3 regions of the Variovorax sp. CCNWLW186 genome follow, and region 1 is predicted to be linked to each of the others. Evidence: riboswitches for the same ligand, from Rfam matches in the RefSeq annotation. Region 1 holds a riboswitch; each other region holds the start of a gene.
The links. Region 1 has a riboswitch for glycine ahead of gcvT (glycine cleavage system aminomethyltransferase GcvT). Riboswitches for the same ligand answer to the same signal wherever they lie in the genome.

Region 1 (7,699 bases):
TTCGTCATCGGCATGTTCATCGAGACCAGCGCGGCCATCATCGTGCTCGCGCCCATCCTGGCGCCTGTGGCGGTGCATTTCGGCGTCGACCCGGTGCACTTCGGGCTCATCATGGTGGTGAACCTCGCGCTCGGCATGATCACCCCGCCCTTCGGCGTGAACCTGTTCGCGGCGTGCACGGTGGCCCGCATCTCGCTCGACCGGATCGTGAAGTACCTCATTCCCTTCGTGCTGGTGATCCTGGCCTGCCTGATGGTGATTACCTACGTGCCGTGGATATCGCTCGCGCTGCGCGACCTGGTGTACGCCAAGTAGCAGGCGACGGGAAAACCAGATTTAAAAAGGGCAGCCTTCGCGGGCTGCCCTTTTTTATGCGGCAAATGCCCCTGTAAGGAAAACGTTTCACAAAGATGTCACCAGCCCCAACGATGCTGCAGCCTTCGATTCCGAAAGCTGTGGCGCCATGTTTCCCACCAAGACCGACAAGGCACGCGACGAACTGCAAGGCGGGCAGCGCACGCTCAGCCAGCGCGAGCGCGCGTTGCTGCTGATGGCCGACGGCCGGCGTTCGCTGACCGACTTCAGCCCACTGTTCGCAAGCCGCGACGAAGCCGAACAGACGCTGCGGGCGCTCATGAACCGTGGGTACCTGCACGACGCGCAGGTCGCCGAGCCCAAAGCCGCCCTACCCGTTTCGGCGGGCCCGGCACACACGCCGATTCCGGCTCCTGCGGCGGAGCCCATCCGTGTAGAGACCTCGACCGACAACTTCGACGGCAAACGTTCCCTGGCCACCACGCGCATGTTCCTGTTCGACATCTGCGAGCGCATGTTCGTGCGGCGCGATCCCAAGTTTGCGCTGCAGATGCGCGATGCGCTACGCGAAGCCCGCGACCGCGACGCCATGCTGACGATTGCCGCGCTGATGCTCAATGAAGTCGAGAAAGCCGCAGGCGCCGAGCGGGCCGAATCGCTGCGCGAGCGTATCGAAAGGTTGCTGCCGCCCGCTTCGGAAACCGTGCACTGAGGCCTTCCGCGATCCACTACACTTCAAAGGGTCAGGAGAGAGCTTCGCCACGCGAGGCCGCCGAAGGCGCAGGGGTTTCCCGAACGCTCAGGCAAAAGGACTGACAAGGCGCTGGCGCATGCCGGCGTTTCCTTGCTGGAGAGAGGCCGTTGCATCTTGACGATGCGGCGGCCCACCGAAGGAGCAAACCCCGATCGTGGGGCGAATCTCTCAGGTAAAGCGGACAGCAGGGGTGGCCCATGGCTTGCGCCATGGAATTCGACTGCCCCTTTGGAGTGCCCCGTGGCCGCTTCCGCTTCATCATCATCCGACGCCCCATTGCTCAAGACGCCCCTGCACGACCTGCATGTGGAACTGGGTGCCCGCATGGTGCCGTTTGCCGGCTATTCCATGCCCGTGCAATACCCGGCCGGCCTCATGGCCGAGCACAAGCACACGCGCGACGCGGCCGGCCTGTTCGACATTTCCCACATGGGCCAGCTGCGCCTGGTGGGGCCCGATGCCGCCGCCGCATTCGAGACCCTCATGCCGGTCGACGTGATCGACCTGGCGCCCGGCAAGCAGCGCTACGGGCTGCTGCTGAACGACGAAGGCGGCATCCTCGACGACCTGATGTTCTTCAACGAAGGGCACGGCTCGATCTTCGTGATCGTGAACGGCGCCTGCAAGGTGGCCGACCTCGCCCATATCCAGCAGAAGATCGGCGCCCGCTGCGACGTGCAGCCCATGCCCGACCATGCGCTGCTCGCGCTGCAGGGCCCGCAGGCCGCCACGGTGCTGGCCCGCTTGTCGCCCGGCATCGAGCGCTTTGTGTTCATGACCGGCGGCGCGGTGCAGATCGGCGGCATTCCGGCCTTTGCCACGCGCAGCGGCTACACGGGCGAAGACGGCTTCGAGATTTCGGTGGCCGGCAAGGATGCCGACGCCCTCGCCCGCTTGCTGCTGGCGCAGCCCGAGGTCAAGCCCATCGGCCTGGGCGCGCGCAATTCGCTACGGCTCGAAGCCGGGCTCTGCCTGTACGGCAACGACATCGACACCACCACCACGCCAGTCGAGGCCTCGCTCAACTGGGCGATCCAGAAGGTGCGCCGCACGGGCGGCGCGCGCGAAGGCGGCTTTCCGGGTGCGGCCAAGGTGCTGGCGCAACTGGCCGCCGCTACGGCCGGCGCCGCGGGCCGCACCGACCACGACACCCTGAAGCGCAAGCGCGTCGGCCTTGTGGCGCTGGAACGCGTTCCGGTACGCGACGGCACGCTCCTGCAATCTTTCGAAGGCCGGGACATCGGCATTGTGACCAGCGGCCTGCTCGGCCCGACGGCCGATCGCCCGGTTGCCATGGGCTACGTGGCCACCGCGTTTTCAGAGCCTGGCACGCGCGTGCAGGCGATCGTGCGCGGCAAGCCGGTGCCGATGGAAGTCTCGACCCTGCCTTTCGTGCCGACGCGCTACTACCGCGGCTAGGCTCTGCGCTGCCTGAATCAGATCATTTTTTCCACGAGGAGTTTTTCACCATGAGCATCAAGTACACCAAGGACCACGAATGGGTCTCGGCCGAAGGCGACGCAGCCACTGTCGGCATTACCGTGCACGCGCAGGATGCGCTGGGCGACGTGGTCTTTGTCGATCTGCCTGAAGTGGGCAAGACCTTTGCGCAAGGTGAAGTGGCCGGTGTCGTCGAATCGGTCAAGGCCGCGGCCGATGTGTTCATGCCCGTGTCGGGCGAGATCACCGAAGTGAACGAAGCCCTGCGCGCCGATCCCTCGCTCGCCAACACCGACCCGCTGGCCGCCGGCTGGTTCTTCAAGGTCAAGCTCAGCGAGCCGTCGCAACTCGACGCGCTGCTCGACGCCGCCAGCTACGACAAGTTCGCCGCCGAATCCTGATCCGCCGGGTTCTTCAGCCGCCCTTCCTCATTCCCCGAGCCTTTACCGCCATGCCGATTCCCGCCCAGCCTTCCCTGCAACAACTAGAGAACGCCGAAGAATTTCTCGCCCGCCACATCGGCATCGATGCGGAAGACGAGGCGCGCATGCTGCCGGTGATCGGCTCGGAAACGCGGGCGGAGCTCATCGACGGCATCGTGCCCGCGGCCATTCGACGCGCCAGGCCGATGCGGCTGCCCGCGCCGGTGACCGAGGCGGACGCGCTGGCCGAACTGAAGGCCATTGCGGCGAAGAACAAGGTGTTCAAGAGCTTCATCGGCCAGGGCTACTACGGCACGCACACGCCGGGCGTGATCTTGCGCAACGTGCTCGAGAACCCCGCCTGGTACACCGCCTACACGCCCTACCAGGCCGAGATTTCGCAGGGCCGCATGGAAGCGCTGCTCAACTTCCAGACCATGGTGTGCGACCTGACGGGCATGGCCATTGCCAACGCCTCGATGCTCGACGAAGCCACGGCCGCCGCCGAGGCGATGACGCTCGCCAAGCGCAGCGTGAAGAGCAAGAGCAACGTGTTCCTGGTGTCGGGCGACTGCCACCCGCAGACCATCGAGGTCATCAAGACGCGCGCCGCGCCGCTGGGCATCGAGGTGAAAGTGAGCACCGTGTCGGAGACGCTGCCGCACTTGATGGCGAGCTGCGAATTCTTCGGCGTGCTCGCGCAGTACCCCGCCACCACCGGCCACGTGCATGACCTGCGCCCGCTCGCGGGCCATGCGCACCAGTGCGACGCCGCCTTCTGCGTGGCGGCCGACCTGCTCGCGCTCACCCTGCTCGCGCCGCCGGGCGAATGGGACGCGGACATCGTCTGCGGCACCACGCAGCGCTTCGGCATGCCGCTGTGCAACGGCGGCCCGCACGCCGCCTACCTGGCCTGCCGCGACGAATTCAAGCGCTCGCTGCCGGGCCGTCTCGTCGGCGTGAGCGTCGACACGCACGGCCAACCCGCCTACCGCCTCGCGCTGCAAACGCGCGAGCAGCACATTCGCCGTGAGAAGGCCACTTCGAACATCTGCACCGCGCAGGTGCTGCCGGCCGTTGTGGCCAGCATGTACGCCGTGTACCACGGGCCCGACGGACTTACCCGCATCGCGCAGCGCGTGGCGGCGCTCACCGCCATCCTTGCGCAGGGCCTGGCGCAAATGGGCCGCGAGCCGGTCAACGGCACCGCCTTTGATTCGCTGACCATCCGCACAGGCGAAGACACGCCGAAGATCATCGAGCGCGCCACCGCGGCCGGCGTCAACTTGCGCCAGCGGCTGCAGCAGCACCTGGGCATTTCGCTCGACGAAACCACGACGCGCGCCGACATCGAAACGCTCTGGGCCCTGTTCGTGCCCGCGGGCACGCCGATGCCGCGTTTCGACGACCTGGCCAACACCGCGCCGCGCCTGCCCGAAGACCTGCGCCGCACCAGCGCCTTTCTGACGCACCCGGTGTTCAACACGCACAAGAGCGAGACGGCGATGCTGCGCTACATCCGCAGCCTCTCGGACAAGGACCTGGCGCTCGACCGCAGCATGATTCCGCTGGGCAGTTGCACGATGAAGCTCAACGCGACCAGCGAGATGATCCCCATCACCTGGCCCGAGTTCGCGAACATCCACCCCTTCGCGCCCGCCGAGCAGCAGCAAGGCTATGCGCAGCTCGACGCGCAGCTGCGCGCGTGGCTTTGCGAAGCCACCGGCTACGCGGGCATCAGCCTGCAGCCCAATGCCGGCTCGCAGGGCGAGTACGCGGGCCTGCTGGCGATCAAGTCCTTCCATGAGGCCAAGGGCCAGGGCCATCGCAACATCTGCCTGATTCCCTCGTCGGCGCACGGCACCAACCCCGCAAGCGCGCAAATGGTCGGCCTGCAGGTGGTGGTGACCGCCTGCGACGCGCAGGGCAACGTCGACATGGACGACCTGAAGCGCGCCTGCGAAAAGCACAGCGACAAGCTGGCCGCGGTAATGATCACCTACCCCAGCACGCACGGCGTGTTCGAAACCCGCGTGAAAGAGCTCTGCGAGCTGGTGCACGAACACGGCGGCCGCGTGTATGTCGATGGCGCCAACATGAATGCGCTGGTCGGCGTGGCCGCGCCGGGCGAATTCGGCGGCGACGTGAGCCACCTGAACCTGCACAAGACCTTCTGCATTCCGCACGGCGGCGGCGGGCCGGGCGTGGGCCCGGTGTGCGTGGTCGAAGACCTGGTGCCGTACCTGCCGGGCCATGCGACGGCCGGCATCGCGTCGAACGGCGTCGGTGCGGTTTCCGCGGCGCCGCTGGGCAATGCGGCCGTGCTGCCGATCAGCTGGATGTACTGCCGCATGATGGGCGCCAAGGGGCTGCAGGCCGCAACCGAAACCGCCATCCTGAGCGCCAACTACATCAGCGCGCGGCTGAAGGACCACTACCCCACGCTGTACGCAAGCCCCAACGGCCACGTTGCGCACGAATGCATCCTGGACCTGCGCCCGCTCAAGGACACCAGCGGCGTCACCGCCGAAGACGTGGCCAAGCGCCTGATCGACTACGGCTTTCATGCGCCGACCTTGAGCTTTCCGGTGCCGGGCACGCTGATGGTCGAGCCCACCGAGAGCGAGCCGCTGGCCGAGCTGGACCGCTTCGTCGAAGCGATGATCGCCATTCGCGGCGAGATCCGCCGCGTGGAAGAAGGCGTCTGGCCCAAGGACGACAACCCGCTGAAGCACGCGCCCCACACCGCCGCGAGCCTGCTCGGCACCGAATGGTCGCACCCCTACTCGCGTGAGCTCGGCGCGTTTCCGCTGGCCGAACTCAAGCAGGCCAAGTACTGGCCGCCCATCGGCCGGGTCGACAACGTGTACGGTGACCGCAACCTGTTCTGCAGCTGCGTGCCAGTGGGCGAATACCAGGAAACCGAAGAGGCCTGATCAGGGGGCCTTCTTCGCTTCGCTAGCCTTCGCGGCGGTACATCGCCCACTTCACGGTGAGGATGTCCGCGGCGATCTTCGCGGCGTTCACGCCCGCGTAAGGAACGGACGGATCGAATTCGAAGGCTTCCTGGTAGCGCTTGATGTGCGCGTAGTCCCGGTCGAAGGTCATCGGCCCCATGAGGTCGGCGGGGTCGGTGCCGGCGGGCAGCGCCAGAAACTTCTCGGGATCGGTAGCACTCTGGTAGAGGTCGACGCTCATCAGGTTCATACGGTTGTCCTCGAAATCGTGAGGACAAATCATCCACGGCATCCGCAGCGCGCGCAATCGGCCCGCGCCTACACGGCGCGCGATCGGCACGCGTCAACGGCGCGATGGGTCAGCGCTGCTTCTTCTTGGCCATGTCGCCCGTGGCAATCTGCTCGCGGAAGCCGCGCAGGCTGGCCTTGAGCTTGCGCTCGTTTTCCAGCCCCACCCGCACCATGATCTTCTGGCCGGACGAGAGCGACTCGAGCTGCGGATCGGCGTATTCATAGCGCACCCAGGGCCGCTGCGACGACACGTTGCCCTTGACCTCGACGAGCCGGACCTGCACCGGGCCGGCGGGTTCGGGCGCCTGCAGCAGATGGTCGATCACGGCAATGAGCCGGTCGTTGAAATAGCGGCCTGGATAGCCAAGCTCTTCATACGCTTTCTGAAAGAGCGGATAGAGCCGCGCATACGTCTTGGCGGCCTTGGCCGGGTCGACCGACCCCGCAAGCAGCACAATGGGGTTGTAGCGCGCGGCATTGTTGGCCGCGATGGTCTGCGCCTCGCCCTTGCCTTCGGTGGCAAAGCGCTGCTTGGTGGGCTGCACCGGCCATGCACTCGCTGGCGCCTGCTCGCGCGACAGGTTGTCGATGGTGGCCACGAAGCGGCGCACCACGCCGTCGAACTGCACGAATTCCGCCACGTTCTGGCTGCCCAGCAGATCGACCAGCGCCGACATCACGCGCGTGTCGGAATCGGCCACCGTGGGCAGGCCCGAGGCGGGCAGCGCGATCGCATCGATGGGGTTCTTGGGCTCCAGCGATTCGGGCAATGGGGCTGGCGGCGGTGCGGGCACGGGCCCGTCGTTCGGCGCGGTGGCCGCGGTGGGCGCCGGCTCGACTGGCTGCGGCTGTTGCTGCTGGTACCAGCGCCAGCCCAGGAGAGCGGCCGCTATCGCCAGCAGGCCGATGATGATGGTGCCGGCCGAGCTCTCGCGGCGCGGCCTGAATTCGGAGGTGTCGCTGTCGGACATGTCGGCAATATTCCTTTTGCGAGGATTGCAGTGGGAGGCGAACGGCTATGGTGCACCAGTTCTGCGGCCCTCCCCGGTGTCATCCCTCGTCATCCCGTAACGCACTGTGACGCGCCGGCCAAGCGAAAAAAGGCTTCTATGGCCGCGACTGGGGCGTACCCGCTGAGGTGCTGAGCGCCTGAAGCCACGCCAGCGTGCCTTGCAGCTCGGCCGGCCGGATTTCATGCCCGCCGGGAAAGTCCGCACCCGAGAGCGCCAGCGGCAAGCCACGCGCCAATTCGCGCGTGGCTTGTGCCGCGCTTGGCGCAATCACGTTGTCGGCGCTGCCATGGCTCACCCACAGCGCCTTGCCCTCGAAGGCCTCCGGCGGCGCAATGTGCGGCACCACCTGCGGCAGCAGGCGGCTGTGCCACACCATCGCGGCGCGCACCTTCGCGGGCTGCGTCAGCAGAAGCGACAGCGCCATGATGCCGCCCTGGCTGAAACCGCCGACCACCACGCGCTCCGGCGGCACGCCGAGCTGCTGCGATGCCGAGGCGATCATCTCGC
Region 2 (7,699 bases), on a different contig from region 1:
GCGCCGCATTCACCGTGCGGCGCTTGCCGGGCCAGCTGCCCGTGATGTAGGTCTTGCAGATGTTCACCGCGTTGAGCAGGGGATAGTTGTCCACCACCGGCGGCCGGCGCGGCGGCGAGAGCTCGGGCACGGCATCGAGCAGCATCCGCGTGTAGGGCTCGCGCGGGGCCGTGAGCACCGCCATCTTGTCGCCCTTCTCGATCATGGCGCCCAGCTCCAGCACCACCACCTCGTCGGCAATTTCCGCAACTACGCCGAAATCGTGCGTGATGAAGAGCACGGCCGTTCCGTTCTCGGTTTGCAGTTCGAGAATGAGCCGCAAGATCTCGGCTTGCGTGGTCACGTCGAGCGCGGTGGTCGGCTCGTCGCAGATGAGCAGCACGGGCTTCAGGATGAGCGCCATCGCAATCACGATGCGCTGGCGCTGCCCGCCCGAAAGCTGGTGCGGATACGAAGCGTAGATGCGCTCGGGCTCCGGCAACCGAACGCGCGCCATGATGGCCATGATTTTTTGCCGCCGCTCGGCCGAGCCCATCTGCACGTGCTGCGCCAGCATTTCGTCGATCTGCGCACCGCAGGTCATTACCGGGTTGAGCGCGGTCATGGGTTCCTGGAACACCATGGCCATCGACGGTCCGCGCAGCTGGCGCAGGCGCGCGGGCGTTGCGGCCAGCAGGTTCTCGCCCTGCAGTTCGATGGCGCCGCGCACCGGCACCAGGGCCGAAGGCAGCAGCCCCATCACCGCATTGGCGATGACCGACTTGCCCGAGCCCGACTCGCCGAGCAGGCACACGATCTTGCCGGGCGGCACGTCAAAGGAAATCTTGTCGACCGCATGCGGCCGATCGCCGCCGCGCGGAAGCGAAATGGCCAAGTCGCGAACGGAAAGAACAGGTGCTTGCGTCATGTTCAGCCCCCGCGCTTGTTGAACTTGGGGTCGAGCGTGTCGCGCAGCCCGTCACCGAGGATGTTGACCGCCAGCACCGTGAGCGCCAGGAAGATACCGGGGAACAGCACGTTGTGCGGGAACTGGTTGAACTGCGCCCTGCCCTCAGCCATGATGTTGCCCCAGGTCGCCATGTCGGCCGGCAGCCCGACGCCGAGGAACGACAGGATGGCTTCGACAAGAATCGCCGAGGCGCACACATAGGTCGCCTGAATGATGAGCGGCGCAATGGCATTCGGCAGGATGTGGCGCACAAGAATCTTCCACGTCGGCGTGTCCAGCGCAATGGCCGCTTCCACATACGGCTCTTCGCGCACCGTGAGCACCACCGAGCGCACGAGGCGTGCCACGCGCGGAATCTCGGGCACCGCAATGGCCACCACCACTGTCAGCAGCTTGCCGCCGAACAGCGCCACCAGGCTGATCGCAAACAGAATGCCGGGGATGGCCATGACGCCGTCCATCAGCCGCATGATCGCGCTGTCGAGCCGCCGGAAGTAGCCGCCCAGCAAGCCGACGAGCATGCCGAACACCACCGCCAGCACGGCCACTGACACGCCCACGGTGAGCGACACGCGCGCACCGTAGAGCGTGCGGCTCCAGATGTCGCGGCCCAGGCTGTCGGTGCCCATGACGAACAGGTGCTCGAAAATGTCGCCCGCCAGGCTGTTGAACTCGCCGCGCGTGCCGGGCAAGAGGTTGCCGCTGCCGGGGTCGATGGCGGTCGGGTCGATGGTGCCGAGCCATGGCGCGGCAAGCGAGATGAGCACCAGCAGCATCAGCACGCCGCCGCCGGCGCGCACCGACCAGTCGGCCAGGATGCGCTTGAGCAGCGACCGGCGCCTGGGCGGCGGCAATGGTTCGACGATGGCTTCGCCTGCAGGCATGGGAGTGGCAAGTGAATCGGTCATGTGTTTGCTTCTTCTTGCGCCTCAATAGCGAATGCGCGGATCGAACACCAGGTAGCTCAGGTCGATCAGCAGGTTGACCAGCACATAGACGACTGAAAAGAACAGCGTGATGCCCTGTATCAGCGGAAAGTCGCGCGACAGCACCGCATCCACCGTGAGCTGGCCGAGGCCCGGAATGGCGAACACGGTTTCGGTAACCACCACGCCGCCGATCAGAAGTGCAATGCCGATGCCGATCACCGTGACGATGGGGATTGCCGCGTTGGCAAGCGCATGCCGCATGAGCACCCGCTTTTCCGAGATGCCTTTGGCGCGCGCGGTGCGGATGTAGTCCTCGGTCATGGCCTCGGCCACGGCCGCACGCGTGACGCGCGCAATCAGCGCTACATAGATGATCGACAGCGTGATCGACGGCAGGATGAGGTGCTTGATCCAGGGCAGCGGCCCCTGGCTCAGCCGCTGGTAGCCCTGCACCGGCAGCCACTGCAGGTGCAGCGCAAAGATCCAGATGAGCACATAGCCGATCACGAACGCCGGTATGGAAAAGCCCATGACCGAAAAGCCCATCAGCATGCGGTCGAGCCAGCCGCCGTGCCGCCAGGCCGCAACAACCCCGAGCGGCACCGCGATGAGGATGGTGACCACCAGCGTCACCGCCGCGAGCGACACCGTCGGCTCGATGCGCTGGCCGATGAGCTCCACCACCGTCTTCTTCATGAAGTAGGACTCGCCCAGGTTGCCTTGCAGCAAGCGGCCGCTCCAGTGCAGAAACTGCACGGGGAGCGATTCGTTCAACCCCAGTTGCTCGCGCACCTTGGCGATGTTCTCGCTGGTGCCGCTGTCGCCCACGATGGCGGCCGCCGGATCGCCGGGCGCCAGCCGGAGCATGAGAAACACGATCAGCGCAACGATGACGAGCACCGGCACGGTCGACAGGATTCGGCGCGCAAGGAAGATCAGCATGGGGTTTCCAGAAAAGAGCGCCCGTCAGTTCTTCTTGATGTTCCAGAACACGGCAACGGGCGAGCGCACCACGCCGCTCACCGCAGCCTTGCGGTAGGCGGTGAGCGGCTTGTATTCGCCGATGGGCGCGTAGATGCCGGTGTCGTACACGCGCTGCTGGATGGCCGTGGCCAGCTCCTTGCGCCGGGGTTCGTCGGCCGTCGCGAGGAAGTCGGATTTCAGCTGCTCCAGCTTCTCGTCGGTGGCCCAGCCGAACCAGCCCTTCTCGCCGTTGCCCGTGAGCGGCGCATAGAACATCGGGTTCATGTTGTCGGCAATGCCCCAGCCGGTGATGAAGAGATTCCAGCCGCCCTTGTCGACCGGGTCTTTCTTGGCGCGGCGCGTCACCAGCGTGGGCCAGTCCATCGACTGCATGTCGACATTGAAGCCGGCCTGCTTCAGCAGCTGCGCCATCACGGGCGGAAACTTGTTGAGCAGTGCAAAGTCGGCCGGGTACATCAGCACCACGGGCTTGCCGTCGTAGCCGGCATCCTTCAGCAGGGCCTTGGCTTTCTCGAACTGCGGCTTGCCGGTGAAGTAGCCGGTCTTGTCGCTGGAGAAGATCGTGCCGCACGGGTACACCGATGCGCAGCTGTTGTAGAGCTCCTTATGCACCATCTGGGCGCGCATGAGCGCCTCCTGGTTGATGGCCATGATGGCGGCCTGCGCGATCTTCGGGTTGTCGAAGGGCGGAATGACGTGGTTCAGGTGCAGCGCGAACGAGCCCTTCGGAATCGGGTTGTCGACCGTGATGGACGTGTTGCCCTTCAGCGCCGTGTACTGCTCGGGCGGCAGCCACTCGATCATGTCGACCTCGCCGTTGGCAAGCGCGTTGGCCTGCGTTTGCGCATCTTTCAGGATGACCCATTCCATGCGGTCCACATACACGTTCTTGCCGCCCGCCGTGCCCGAGGGCGCTTCGGCGCGGGGCACGTATTTGGCGTTCTTCAGGTACACGATCTTCTCGCCCGGGCGGTACTCGTCCTTCTTGAAGATGTAGGGGCCCGATCCCGTGGCGTCGTCGATCTGCTTGTCGGGCGGCGTGGCGGCCACGCGCGCCGGCATGATGAAAGGCGGGTTCGACGAGGGCTTGCTCAGCGCGTCCAGCACCATGCCGAAGGTGTCCTTGAAAACCAGCTTGAATGAGTTGGCGTCGACGGCCTCGGCCTTGTCGAGCGCCGCATACATCTTCTGCCCCAGCCCGTCGCGCTGGCCCCATCGCTTGAGCGACGCCAGCACGTCTTCCGAGGTCACCGGCTTGCCGTCATGAAATTCCAGGCCCTTGCGCAGCGTGAACGTCCAGGTCTTGCCGTCGGCGCTGGTGGTGTACTTGTCGACCATCTGCGGCTTGACCTTGCCCTGCTCGTCCACACCGAACAGCGTGTCGTACACGGCATAGCCATGGTTGCGCGTAATGAACGCGGTGGTCCAGATCGGATCGAGAATCTTCAGATCGGACTGGGGCACCACCCGCAGCACCTTGCCCGCCTCTTGTGCGAACGCGCTTGCAACGCCAATAGCGAGCATGGCGCCCACGACAACGGCTTTCAGGTTTCGTTTCGACAGCATCTTCGGTTCTCCAGTTGAAAAAATCGTGAGGAAAGTCAGCGAAAAACGGGGGGGCGATTCGGGCAGGCGCCTGCGTGCGTGCGCAGGCCTCGGCACACCCGATGAAGAAGGGAACGATGCGCGGTGCGCTCTGGCAAAGGTCATGAAGAAGAAGGCTCCGGAAGCGCGCAAGGCCACCCCGCGCACTGCGCGAGATGCCCCTGCTGTCCTTTGGCCTGAGAGATTCACCATGCACGCTCATCGCGCATGGCTTGCCCCTTCGGCGGCCGCCCTCGGAGTCCTTTTGTTCAGGACGCCGGGCAGCGCTCTCCAGCGTTAGTCATTCATCCAGTCTGGGGACCTGAGCGTTACGGGCTGTCGCCTTCGGTAATGCACTAACTCGAAGCACCGAGCCGGCATTTCTCCTGGATGTTTTCTTCTAAGCAGAATGCGTGCCACTCGGGCGCGTGCGCACAGGGGCGCACGCGGATGGAAACGCGCACCGAAGCTACTGCGGTCCGCCGCAGAAGCTCACCCTTTCGGTGGTCTTGGCGGTGAAGTGAAGACGCGTGGTGGTGGTGCCGCTGGCGGGTGTGTTGGCGGGCCACTCGCTCTGCAGCCACGTGTATTGCCAGCTGTAGGGTCCGCCCGGCTTGTTGGGTTCTTCGTAGGCAATGCGAAGGCTGCCGTTGCTCTCGTCGTGGCAATGCTTCGAACTCTTGTATTCCTTTTCGCTGAAGCAGGCGCGGATCATCTTCGAGCAAGAAAAAGGAATCCCCTCGTGCACGGCCCGGGTGTCGTCCAGCGGCACGAAGTCGGCCTTGCTGAACGAGGCGCCGCCGCCCGAATACATCTCGGACACGGTCTGCAGCACGGCCATGGCCCATTGCCCTTCGGCCAGCGGATAGAGTGCCGGTGCAAGCGAAAGGCGCGTGTCGGACATGCCGGCTGCGGCGTCTTTCTTCATGCCGGCCACATAGGCGCTGAAGTCGTGCAGGCGCTCGAGCTGCCAGGTCTTCGCGTCCTTGTCGCGCCTGATGCGCGCCATAGCCAGCGGCTCGGCCGAGAGCACTGCAAAGCTGTTTGCCGCGGCGCCGCGCAGCCGGTACAAGCCCAGCGCATGCGGGTCGCAAGGCTGCGGCAGCAATGCGCACAGGCGGGCGCGCCAGTCCGGATCGACCGACTGCGGCTTCTTGACCGCATCGAGCACCTGCGCCGAGGGAGCGGCGAACACATGGCCGGCCGATGCGGCAAGCACCATGGCGGCAGTGCAAAAAGCAGGCGGCTTGTTCATGCCGGAATGGTAGCCAGAGGATTCGAAAGATGCTGCTACCAAATGCGCCGACCTGCCAATGTTGTAGCCTTCGCCCGTGGCCGCCCGGCCTCGACAACGGAGCGACGAATGGCTGACAAGATCCTGGTGTTCTACGGTTCCTACAGGTCGGACCGCATGGGCATTCGCCTGGCCGACTACCTGGTGGCGGGCCTCGGCGCGCGAGGTGCCGAGGCCGAACTGATCGACGCGCAGGCGGTGGGCCTGCCCATGCTCGACCGCATGTACAAGGAGTACCCCAAGGGCACCGCGCCCGCCCCCATGGAAGCGCTGGCGCAGAAGATCCGCGGCGCGGACGCCTTCGTCTTCGTGACGGGCGAATACAACTGGGGCCCGCAGCCCGGCCTGAAGAACCTCACCGACCACTTCCTAGAAGAATGGTTCTGGCGGCCTGCTGCCGTTGCCAGCTATTCGGCCGGCCGGTTTTCAGGCGTGCGCTCGGGCACCGTGTGGCATTCGATCCTGTCGGAGATGGGCATGGTCGTCGTCTCGAGCACGCTCGCCGTCGGGCCGATCTCGCAAACGCTCGACGCGGACGGCAAGCCCACGGGCAGTGCGGGCGAATCTCTCCAGCGCTCATTCGGCCGCTTTGCCGACGACCTCGCGTGGTGGACCGACGCCGCGCGCGAGCAGCGGGCGCGCAAGGCGCCGCCTTACTGAGAAGCCGGGTCTGGCAAGCCGGGTCGCGCCGCTCAGCCCTTGCCCAGCGAAGGGCGGCCGAACAGGCTCGACGCGTTGCTGATCGGCCCGAGCTCGGCCGTTGCGGCCAGCAGCGCGGGCGCCAGCTCATGCATGCGCTCGCTGCCAAGGCGCGTGCGCGGCCCGGCAATGCTGATGACGCCGATCACTTCCTTGCGGCGGAACACCGGCGCCGCCATGGCGGCCATGCCGGGCGCGAAGACCTCGTCGATCATCGCGTAGCCGCGCACCCGCGCCGCATGCAAAAAGCCCAGCAGCGCGCGGATGGTGGTCGGCGCCTTCGGACCGTATTCCGCCGGCGTGCCGAAGCCTTGGCGCGAGACCAGCTCCAGTGCGCGTTCGTCGCTCAGCGTCATCAGCCACGCGTGGCCGGAAGACGTGCACGACAGGCGCGCATCCATGCCCATGTCGGGGTCGTAGCGCAGCCCCGCCTGCCGCGTGCCCTGCGACTTGGCGACCCAGGTGAGGCGGTCTTCATCCACGATCGAAAGGCGCACCAGTTCGCCCGATGCCTGCGCGAGCCGCTCCAGCAGCGGCTCGGCAATGTTCACGATGCCGGCGCCGCTCAGGAAGCCGAGGCCCAGCGACACCACCTTGGTCGTCAGCACATAGTCGCCCTGCTTGCGCGTCTGGCGAACGTAGCCGCAGCGCTGCAGGTCGGCCAGCAAGCGGTGGCAGGCGCCAAGCGGAATGTCGAGCTCCGACGCGAGCAGCGTGAGCGGCAGCCCCTGCGGATGCCGTGCAAGGTGCTCCACCATGGAGAGGCCGCGGTCGAGTGAGATGCTCATATCCTGCATTATGAAAGCAGTTTCCAGTTTGGAAAGTCTTTCGTGGCCGCGCCGAAGAATCGGCCGCATGAGTTCCATCGTCTACATCCTTAACGGCCCCAACCTCAACCTGCTGGGGGTGCGCGAGCCGCACCTGTATGGCAGCACCACGCTGGCGCAGGTGGAGCAGCTGTGCCGCGGCGTCACCGGTGAGCTGGGCCTGGACTGCGAGTTTCGCCAGACCAACCACGAAGGCGTGATGGTGGACTGGGTGCAAGAGGCCCGCGAGCGCGCCGCGGCCGTCGTCATCAACCCCGCGGGGCTGTCGTTCCGATCGATTCCGCTGCTCGACGCGCTCAAGACGCTGGATCAGCCCATCGCCGAAGTGCACATCACCAACATTCACCGCCGCGACGCGCTCTATCAGCATTCGCTGGTCTCGCTGGCCGCCACGGGCGTGATCTGCGGCTTTGGCCCGTTCGGCTACGAGCTG
Region 3 (7,699 bases), on a different contig from region 1:
CGGCCGCGTAGCGGGCGTGGGGAAGGCACTCGTGGGTACGGCTTCGACCTGTTCGGGGCCGGCCTTGAGCTCTACGCCGGCTTGGCGCGCCTGCCCAAGCACAAAGCGTGCATAGCCGCACCAGGTGGTCTCGCCGCCGGCCACCGCGTGATACAGGCCGGCTTTGGAAGGGTCTTGCAAAGTGGCACGAATCGCATGCGCCGTGACATCGGCCAGCAGTTCGGCACCTGTCGGGGCGCCAAATTGGTCGTCGATGACGGTCAGCTTGTCGCGCTCCTTGGCAAGCCGCAACATGGTCTTGGCGAAGTTGCCGCCGCGCGCGGCAAACACCCAGCTGGTGCGAAAGATCAGGTGCTTGGCGCAGTGCTTGGCCACCAACTGTTCGCCTTCGAGCTTGGTGCGGCCATACACACTGAGTGGGCCGGTGGCATCGTCTTCTTGCCAAGGCTTGCTGCCGCTGCCATCGAACACGTAGTCGGTGGAGTAATGCACCATGAGTGCACCGATCTGCCCGGCGGCTTCGGCCACCACGCCGGGCGAAGTGGCGTTGAGCTTGCGCGCGAAGTCGGGCTCGCTCTCGGCTTTGTCCACGGCCGTGTGAGCCGCGGCATTGACGATCACGTCAGGCCGCACCTTGAGCACAGTCTCGGCCAACTGGTCGGGACGGCTGAAGTCGGCGTTGAAGTCGGTGCTGTCGAAATCGAGCGCCACCAGTTCGCCCAGCGGCGCGAGGCTGCGCTGCAACTCCCAGCCGACCTGTCCGCCCTTGCCCAGCAGCAGCAGCTTCATGCGGTGGCCTTGGCCGCGGGTGCGGCGTCGTATTGCTTCTCGACCCATGCGCGGTACGCGCCGCTTTGCACGTTGCGCACCCATTCGGCGTTCGCGAGGTACCACTCGACGGTCTTGCGGATGCCGGTGTCGAAGGTTTCGGCGGGCTTCCAGCCCAGCTCACGCTCCAGCTTGCGTGCATCGATCGCGTAGCGCCGGTCGTGGCCGGGGCGATCGGTAACGTAGCTGATCTGTTCCTTGTACGGTTTGCCATCGGCGCGCGGGCGCAGTTCGTCGAGCAGCGCGCACACGGTGTTCACGATCTCGATGTTGGGCTTCTCGTTCCAGCCACCGACGTTGTACGTCTCGCCGAGCTTGCCGGCCTCGAGCACGCGGCGAATGGCGCTGCAGTGGTCCTTCACATAGAGCCAGTCGCGCACCTGCATGCCGTCGCCGTACACCGGCAAGGGCTTGCCAGCCAGGGCGTTGACGATCATCAGGGGGATGAGCTTCTCGGGGAAGTGGAACGGCCCGTAGTTGTTGGAGCAGTTGGTGGTGACCACCGGCAGGCCGTAGGTGTGGTGCCAGGCGCGCACGAGATGGTCGCTGGCGGCCTTGCTGGCTGAGTAGGGGCTGTTGGGCTCGTACTTGTTCTCTTCGGTAAAGGCGGGATCGGTCTTGGAAAGTGAGCCGTAGACCTCGTCAGTCGACACGTGAAGGAAGCGGAAGGCAGACTTTTGCTCAGCCGGCAGTGCGCTCCAGTAGCCGCGCACCGACTCGAGCAGGCGAAAGGTGCCGAGCACGTTGGTTTGCACGAAGTCTTCGGGGCCATGGATAGAGCGATCCACGTGCGATTCCGCGGCAAAATTCACGATAGCGCGTGGCTTGTGCTCGGCCAACAGGCGATCGACCAAAGCGCTGTCGCCGATGTCGCCCTGCACGAAGATGTGGTTCGGGTTGCCCTTGAGCGAGGCGAGCGTCTCAAGGTTGCCCGCATAGGTCAGCTTGTCGAGATTCACGATGGGCTCGTCGCTCTGCGCCAGCCAGTCGAGTACGAAGTTGGCGCCAATGAAGCCCGCGCCGCCGGTTACCAGGATCATGAGTCTCCCCGAAGTTTCGAATCAATGACAATTATCCCATTGGTCGAATTGTCAAAAATCCATGGTCGGCTCTTCGCGGTCCCAGCCTACAATGGCGTTAATGCAGGAGAGCGAGTAGTTCTTTTTACTACTCCACCGAAGGCGCAAACTCCCATAAACGCTCAGGTCGGCCGAACGAAACCGTTGAAGTTCTTTCAAAGAGTTTCGTGGCATGTACTGCACCAACTGACACGCCGTCTGGAGAGCCATCACCTTGCGTGATGCACCGAAGGAGCAAACCCGTTGCGGGCGCAACGGGTGAATCTCTCAGGTACCGAGGACAGGGGGAGCGGCAACTTGGACGGCGGTCGTCCGGTTGCTTGCTATTTATTCGATAGCAACCTCGCCCGCGGTTCAAGCGCTTCAACCTCAAAGGTACTTGAAATGCGCGTGATCGTTCTTGGCGCCGGCTTGCTCGGCGTGACCTCGGCTTACTACCTCCAGCAACTCGGCCACGAAGTAACCGTCATCGACCGGCAGGCCACCCCCGCCGCCGAGACCAGTTTTGCCAACGGCGGGCAGATCTCCGTCAGCCATGCCGAACCCTGGGCCAATCCGAGCGCACCGCTCAAGGTGCTGCAGTGGTTGGGCAAGGAAGACGCCCCGCTGCTCTTTCGCATTCGCGCGGACATGCGCCAATGGCTCTGGGGCTTGCAGTTCCTGCGCGAATGCACCCCCGGCCGCACGAAGCACAACATCGAGCAGATCGTGCGCCTGGGCACCTACAGCCGCGAAGTGCTGCAGCAATTGCGGCGCGACACCGGCATCGCCTACGACCAGCGCACGCAAGGCATCCTGCACTTCTATACGACGCAGAAAGAGTTCGACAGCGCTCTTGCGCCCGCCGAGCAGATGCGCGCACTCGGCTGCGAACGGCAAGTCATCTCCGCGGATGAGGCAGTGAAGATCGAGCCCGCCCTGGCCCACATCCGTCCGCAATTGGCCGGCGCCACTTACACGGCAGAAGACGAATCCGGCGACGCCAACCTCTTCGCACGCGAAATGGCACGCCTTGCGACAGCAGCCGGCGTGAAGTTCCTCATGAGCCACACGGTGACTGCGCTGCGCGAAGCGGGCGGCAGCATCGACCACGTGGAAGCTACCGACAGCGAAGGCCGCTTCCAACGCATTCGCGGCGACGCCTTCGTGCTTGCGATGGGCTCATTGAGTCCGCTGTATGCCGCGCCGCTGGGCATTCGCCTGCCGATCTATCCGGCCAAAGGCTATTCGGTCACGCTGCCAGTCAAAGACGCGACGAAGGCGCACCAGGTTTCGCTGACCGACGACGAGTTCAAGCTGGTGTTCTCGCGCTATACGTCGGCCTCCGGCGACCGCCTGCGCATTGCCGGCACGGCCGAGCTCAATGGCTACGACCGCGACTTGAACCGCGTGCGCTGCGAAGCGATCGTGCGGCGCGTTGAACAGCTCTTCCCCGGCGCCGGCGACACCACGCAGGCGCAGTTCTGGACCGGCCTGCGCCCCGCGACGCCGAGCAATGTGCCTTTGATCGGCAAGACGAAGCTGCCCAACCTGTACCTGAACACCGGGCACGGCACGCTCGGCTGGACGCATGCGTGCGGCTCGGGCAAGTCGGTGGCGCGGATCGTGAGCGGGCTTGCACCCGAAGTCGATTTTGCGTTTGCCGGCATGCCTACGCCAGCAGCGCGCCTGCTCCAGCCGGCCTGATCTGGCCGTGGCGGCGGTCAGTCGTTGCCGGTAAACACCGTCAACACCCCCGTATACCCATACAAGTGGTGCCGGGCAATCTCCCCCGCCGCAAAGAAACCGACCAGCGGCACGTCGCCCAGCGCGTGCCGCACGATCTGCAACTCGGCGCCCGGTGCGCCGAAGTGTGGCCCGCCGCGCCCCGAGCAGCTCACGTACACGGCACCGGCAATGCGGCGCGCCGGGTGCGGCGCTGCTTCGGCCTCCCCGGCCGCCACCGCGCGCGCGGTGGCCAGGGTCTGTTCTTCGGGCTCCAGTTCTTCGCGGATTTCCGCGCAGATGCGCATCAGGTCGGCGCGCGCGGCCTGTGCATTGCGCCGGCAGAAGGTCAGGCGCATGCCGGCCTCGGCCACATCGGCAATGGCGATGCCGCGCCGCGTCGGATCCAGGCCGATGATGTGGCGCACCAGCACGTCGGCGCCCAGGTCGCCGGTGCGGCGGATGCCGTCGCTGCCCGCATCGGCCAGGCCCACCAGGGTGGCGCGCACGGCGTCGATGGCTTCCTGCGGGCGCTCGAGCGAGACCTGCAAGTCGGCCAGCAGCACGTCGAGTGCGGGCTCGCCATCGAGCTTGAGCAGCAGGTTGCCGTCGGCCTCGGTGATCTCGCGCTCGCGCCCCCCGCCGGAGCGCAGCGGCTGGCAGCCTTGCGTGACGCGCGACACCAGCCGCACGCCTTCGCCGAACACCACACCCGACAAGCCACCCGAGAACACGCCGCCCGCCGCGCCGTGGCCGCGGATGTTGCCGTTGCCGCCGACCGCAAACTGCAAGGCGCCCGCACGGCCCGACGAGAGGCCGCCGAACAGGTAGCCGGTGTCGGTGCGGCCCGCCATCTCACCGATCAATTCGGTGAGATCGGGGGTGGCCGGGTCCGCGTGTACCAGCGCCGTATGCGCTTCGAAGCCGCTCATCTCGGAGTTGCCCAGTGGAGCCACGCCGGAGAACACACGATATTGATCGCTCGGCAGCGCGCAGAGCATCAGGCTCAGGCCGGGCTCGTCGAAGTATTCGGCATTGTTGGCCGACACACCGATGCCGACGGTGCCGGACCAGTCGGTCACCTCCGGAAGCTCGGCGCTCAGGTGGTCGAGGATGTCTTGCGCATCGGACGCGTAGTGGTCGGTGATGTAGAGCAGCCCGAGCGTCGGTGCCGAGGCGTAGTCGGGCAGCGCCATCTGGGCGCGCAACTGGGCCAGCACAAGGCCGGCCGCCATGCGCCATTGCGGATGGGTGGCGTGACCGGAGGGAAACAACTTCATGATGCGTGCCAACCCGTTCTCTTCAAGATGTGTATGTATGACGTCAGCGCCGTCCGGTCGTTCGCTTTCGCGCGACGGTCGGCGCCTTCTTTTTGGCGGCGGTTGCTGTCGCCTTCCTTGCGGCCGGCTTTGAAGCTGCGGGAGCGGCGGCCGGTGCCGGCACCTTGATCTGGGCCGCGTCATGCAGGGCCGATGTGGCGATCTGCTGGAACTGCTCGGTCAGCGAACCCCACCATTGCATCGGATCGATCACGCCACCGTCGCCGCCCGATGCGGCAGATGCCGACGCGGTCTTGCTGCGCGTTTTCTTGGCGGGCGCCGGTGCTTCCTCCTCCGCCTCGACCTCGGGCTCAGGCTCCGCCGGCGGAGCGGCAACCGACGCGGCCGCGGGCGCCGCCGAAGCCGCCTGCTTGGTGAACGCGCTCGCGATATCTTCCATCCGCACGTTCATGCCGCGCAAGGTCGAAAGTGTCATCTTTTGCACCTCGAGCGCCTGGATGGTCGCCTTGAGCGCATGGCCGTTCTGCTCGAGCCAATATTGCACTGTCTTGAGCTCCTGGATGCGCTTGTCGACCTCTTCCACGCTGAGCGTGGGCGCCACCCAGCTCGCAAGGCTCGGCAAGCCGGGCACCGCGCTCGCACCGGCGCCCGAACCGGCGGCGGCACCGCCGGCGAGATTCTTCAAAAAGTCGAATCCGGGGACGAATTGACTGAAGTCAAAAGGCTGGCTGGGGTTGCTCATGCACAGGTCTCCGGGTTGGGTTTTCTTGTGATGCCAGCTTACTCCAACGCACCGGCGATTTGGGCCTGAGGCCCTCGCGTTTACCTGCCCGGAGCTGTCACAGCTCCGCGCGAACCTTGCTGAACACTTTCCAGAATGCGGCGTCCTGCGAGGTCGCGAAGTTGATGCGCATCATCGTGCTCGGCGGCCTGCGTGCATGGAAGAGCGAACCCGGCGCAAGCAGGTAGCCCTGGTCGAGCATGCGCTGCGTGAGCGCGTCGGTGTCCACGCCCGTATCCACCCAACCGAACAGGCCCGCCGGCTCCGAGGCGAAGGTGCAGCCGTGCGCCATGGCCAGCTTCACCGCACGGCTGCGCGCACCGTCGAGCCGGATGCGTATGCGATCGGCATGCCGGCGCAGTTGCCCCTGGTCGATGCACCACGACAGCGCCCGCTCGAACAGCGTGGGCGTGGTCAGCGTGGCCAGCAACTTGGTTTCGAGCAGCCGCTCCTTCAACTCGGGCGATGCGGCCAGAAAGCCGATGCGCCAGTTGGGCGCGAGGATCTTTGCGAACCCGCTCACGTAGATGGTGCGCTGCAGCCCGTCGAGCGCGCTGAGCCGCGTGGCGTGCTCGGGCGCGAGATGGCTGTAGGTGTCGTCCTCGACGATGTGAAAGTCATGCTCGTTGGCCAGCTTCAGCACGCGGTGCGCGCTGCCCGGGGTCAGGCTGTACCCGGTCGGGTTGTGCAGCACGCTCACGCTCACGAAGAGCTTGGGGCTGTGCAGCGCGCAGTACTGCGCCATCACTTCCAGGTCGGGCCCGTCGGCACGGCGCGGAACCGGCAAGATGCGCATGCCCAGCGCCTCGAGCCGCGCGAATTCGAGCGCCCACCCGGGCTCCTCCACCATGACCGGATCGCCCGCTCGCAGCAGCGTGCGGCTCACGATGTCCAGCGCGTGCGTGGCGCCCACGGTCGTCACGATCTGGTCGGGCGCGGCCGGCACGTTGATGCCCACGAGCTTGTTCGACAGGCTGCGGCGCAGCGCGGCATCGCCCGAAGGTTCGCCGTACTGCAGCGACAGCTCCTGCAGCGCGGCTGTATTGGTCATGCGGCGCACCGCGGTCGGCATGAAGGTCGACGACATCCAGTCCGGCGGAAACACGCCCATGCCCGGCTGCGGCTTGTCGCTTGGCCTGTGGAACATGCTGCGGATAAGCGAACTCGCGTCAGCCGGTACACGCGACGCCATCATCTGCGCGACCATGGGCGCCGCATTGGCCGGGCGCCCCTCCGGGGCTGGCGCCGCATCGCGCACATAGAAGCCGCGCTGCCGGCGCGCCTCGACCAGGCCCTGCGCCAGCAGCTGGTCGTAGGCGGCCACCACCGTATAGGGGCTCACGCCCTGCTGGCGCGCGCATTCGCGCACCGAGGGCAGGCGTGCGCCGGGCGGCAGCAGCCGGGTGCGAATGCGCTCTGCCAGCCGGTCGGCCAATTGCCCTGTGAGCGACTGGGTGGAGGTTCGTGTCAGCATCGGCCTTGCGCTTCTGTGTCGAGTGGCAGGCCAATACAGTTTTCGAATATGTTCGATCAACTGTATTGGAACTGTAATGGTCCCAAAGTTTAGAGTGTATGCAATGAACTGGCAAGAATTCACCGCGCTGCTGGTGCTGGCCACGGCGATGAGCTTCTCGCCCGGTCCCAACACCACGCTCTCCACCGCCCTGGCCGCCAACGGCGGTTTGCCGCGCGCCATGCGCTTCGTGGTCGCGGTTCCCGTGGGCTGGACGCTGCTGCTCGTGCTGTGCGCGGCCGGCATCGGGGCCCTGGTGGTGGCCGTGCCGTCGCTGCGCCTGGCCATCAAGGCGCTAGGCGTGGGTTACCTGCTGTGGCTCGCCTACAAGCTGAGCGGCAGCGCCACGCTCGGCCGTGCGGACAGCGCCAGCCTCCACATCGGCTTCGGACAAGGCGTGATGCTGCAGTTCGTCAACATCAAGGCGTGGCTGCTCGCGCTCACGTTGGTGGCCGGCTGGATTGCGGGGCAGCCCAATGCGTTCGGGCGCTTCGCCATCGTCGCTCCGGTGATG

Region 2: linked by a shared signal. The riboswitch ahead of V9K97_RS06550 (ABC transporter substrate-binding protein) and the one ahead of gcvT (glycine cleavage system aminomethyltransferase GcvT) in region 1 are both predicted to bind glycine.
Region 3: linked by a shared signal. The riboswitch ahead of V9K97_RS24695 (D-amino acid dehydrogenase) and the one ahead of gcvT (glycine cleavage system aminomethyltransferase GcvT) in region 1 are both predicted to bind glycine.

Annotation. Positions count from the first base shown of each region.
Region 1 covers NZ_JBBCBO010000006.1:11,658-19,356, reverse strand. The annotation lists gene V9K97_RS09310 (TRAP transporter large permease) at 1-315, shown strand, start outside; gene V9K97_RS09305 (hypothetical protein) at 464-1,027, shown strand; glycine riboswitch at 1,050-1,140, shown strand; glycine riboswitch at 1,153-1,264, shown strand; gene gcvT (glycine cleavage system aminomethyltransferase GcvT) at 1,310-2,488, shown strand; gene gcvH (glycine cleavage system protein GcvH) at 2,539-2,910, shown strand; gene gcvP (aminomethyl-transferring glycine dehydrogenase) at 2,961-5,867, shown strand; gene V9K97_RS09285 (hypothetical protein) at 5,890-6,138, opposite strand; gene V9K97_RS09280 (DUF3014 domain-containing protein) at 6,248-7,150, opposite strand; gene V9K97_RS09275 (alpha/beta hydrolase) at 7,287-7,699, opposite strand, start outside.
Region 2 covers NZ_JBBCBO010000004.1:108,102-115,800, reverse strand. The annotation lists gene V9K97_RS06565 (ABC transporter ATP-binding protein) at 1-907, opposite strand, end outside; gene V9K97_RS06560 (ABC transporter permease) at 910-1,857, opposite strand; gene V9K97_RS06555 (ABC transporter permease) at 1,879-2,820, opposite strand; gene V9K97_RS06550 (ABC transporter substrate-binding protein) at 2,845-4,428, opposite strand; glycine riboswitch at 4,622-4,751, opposite strand; gene V9K97_RS06545 (hypothetical protein) at 4,916-5,701, opposite strand; gene V9K97_RS06540 (NADPH-dependent FMN reductase) at 5,810-6,400, shown strand; gene V9K97_RS06535 (IclR family transcriptional regulator) at 6,433-7,227, opposite strand; gene V9K97_RS06530 (type II 3-dehydroquinate dehydratase) at 7,295-7,699, shown strand, end outside.
Region 3 covers NZ_JBBCBO010000029.1:7,724-15,422, reverse strand. The annotation lists gene rfbD (dTDP-4-dehydrorhamnose reductase) at 1-789, opposite strand, end outside; gene rfbB (dTDP-glucose 4,6-dehydratase) at 786-1,868, opposite strand; glycine riboswitch at 1,962-2,061, shown strand; glycine riboswitch at 2,096-2,201, shown strand; gene V9K97_RS24695 (D-amino acid dehydrogenase) at 2,292-3,593, shown strand; gene V9K97_RS24690 (FIST signal transduction protein) at 3,611-4,891, opposite strand; gene V9K97_RS24685 (PhaM family polyhydroxyalkanoate granule multifunctional regulatory protein) at 4,935-5,633, opposite strand; gene V9K97_RS24680 (aminotransferase-like domain-containing protein) at 5,731-7,146, opposite strand; gene V9K97_RS24675 (LysE family translocator) at 7,250-7,699, shown strand, end outside.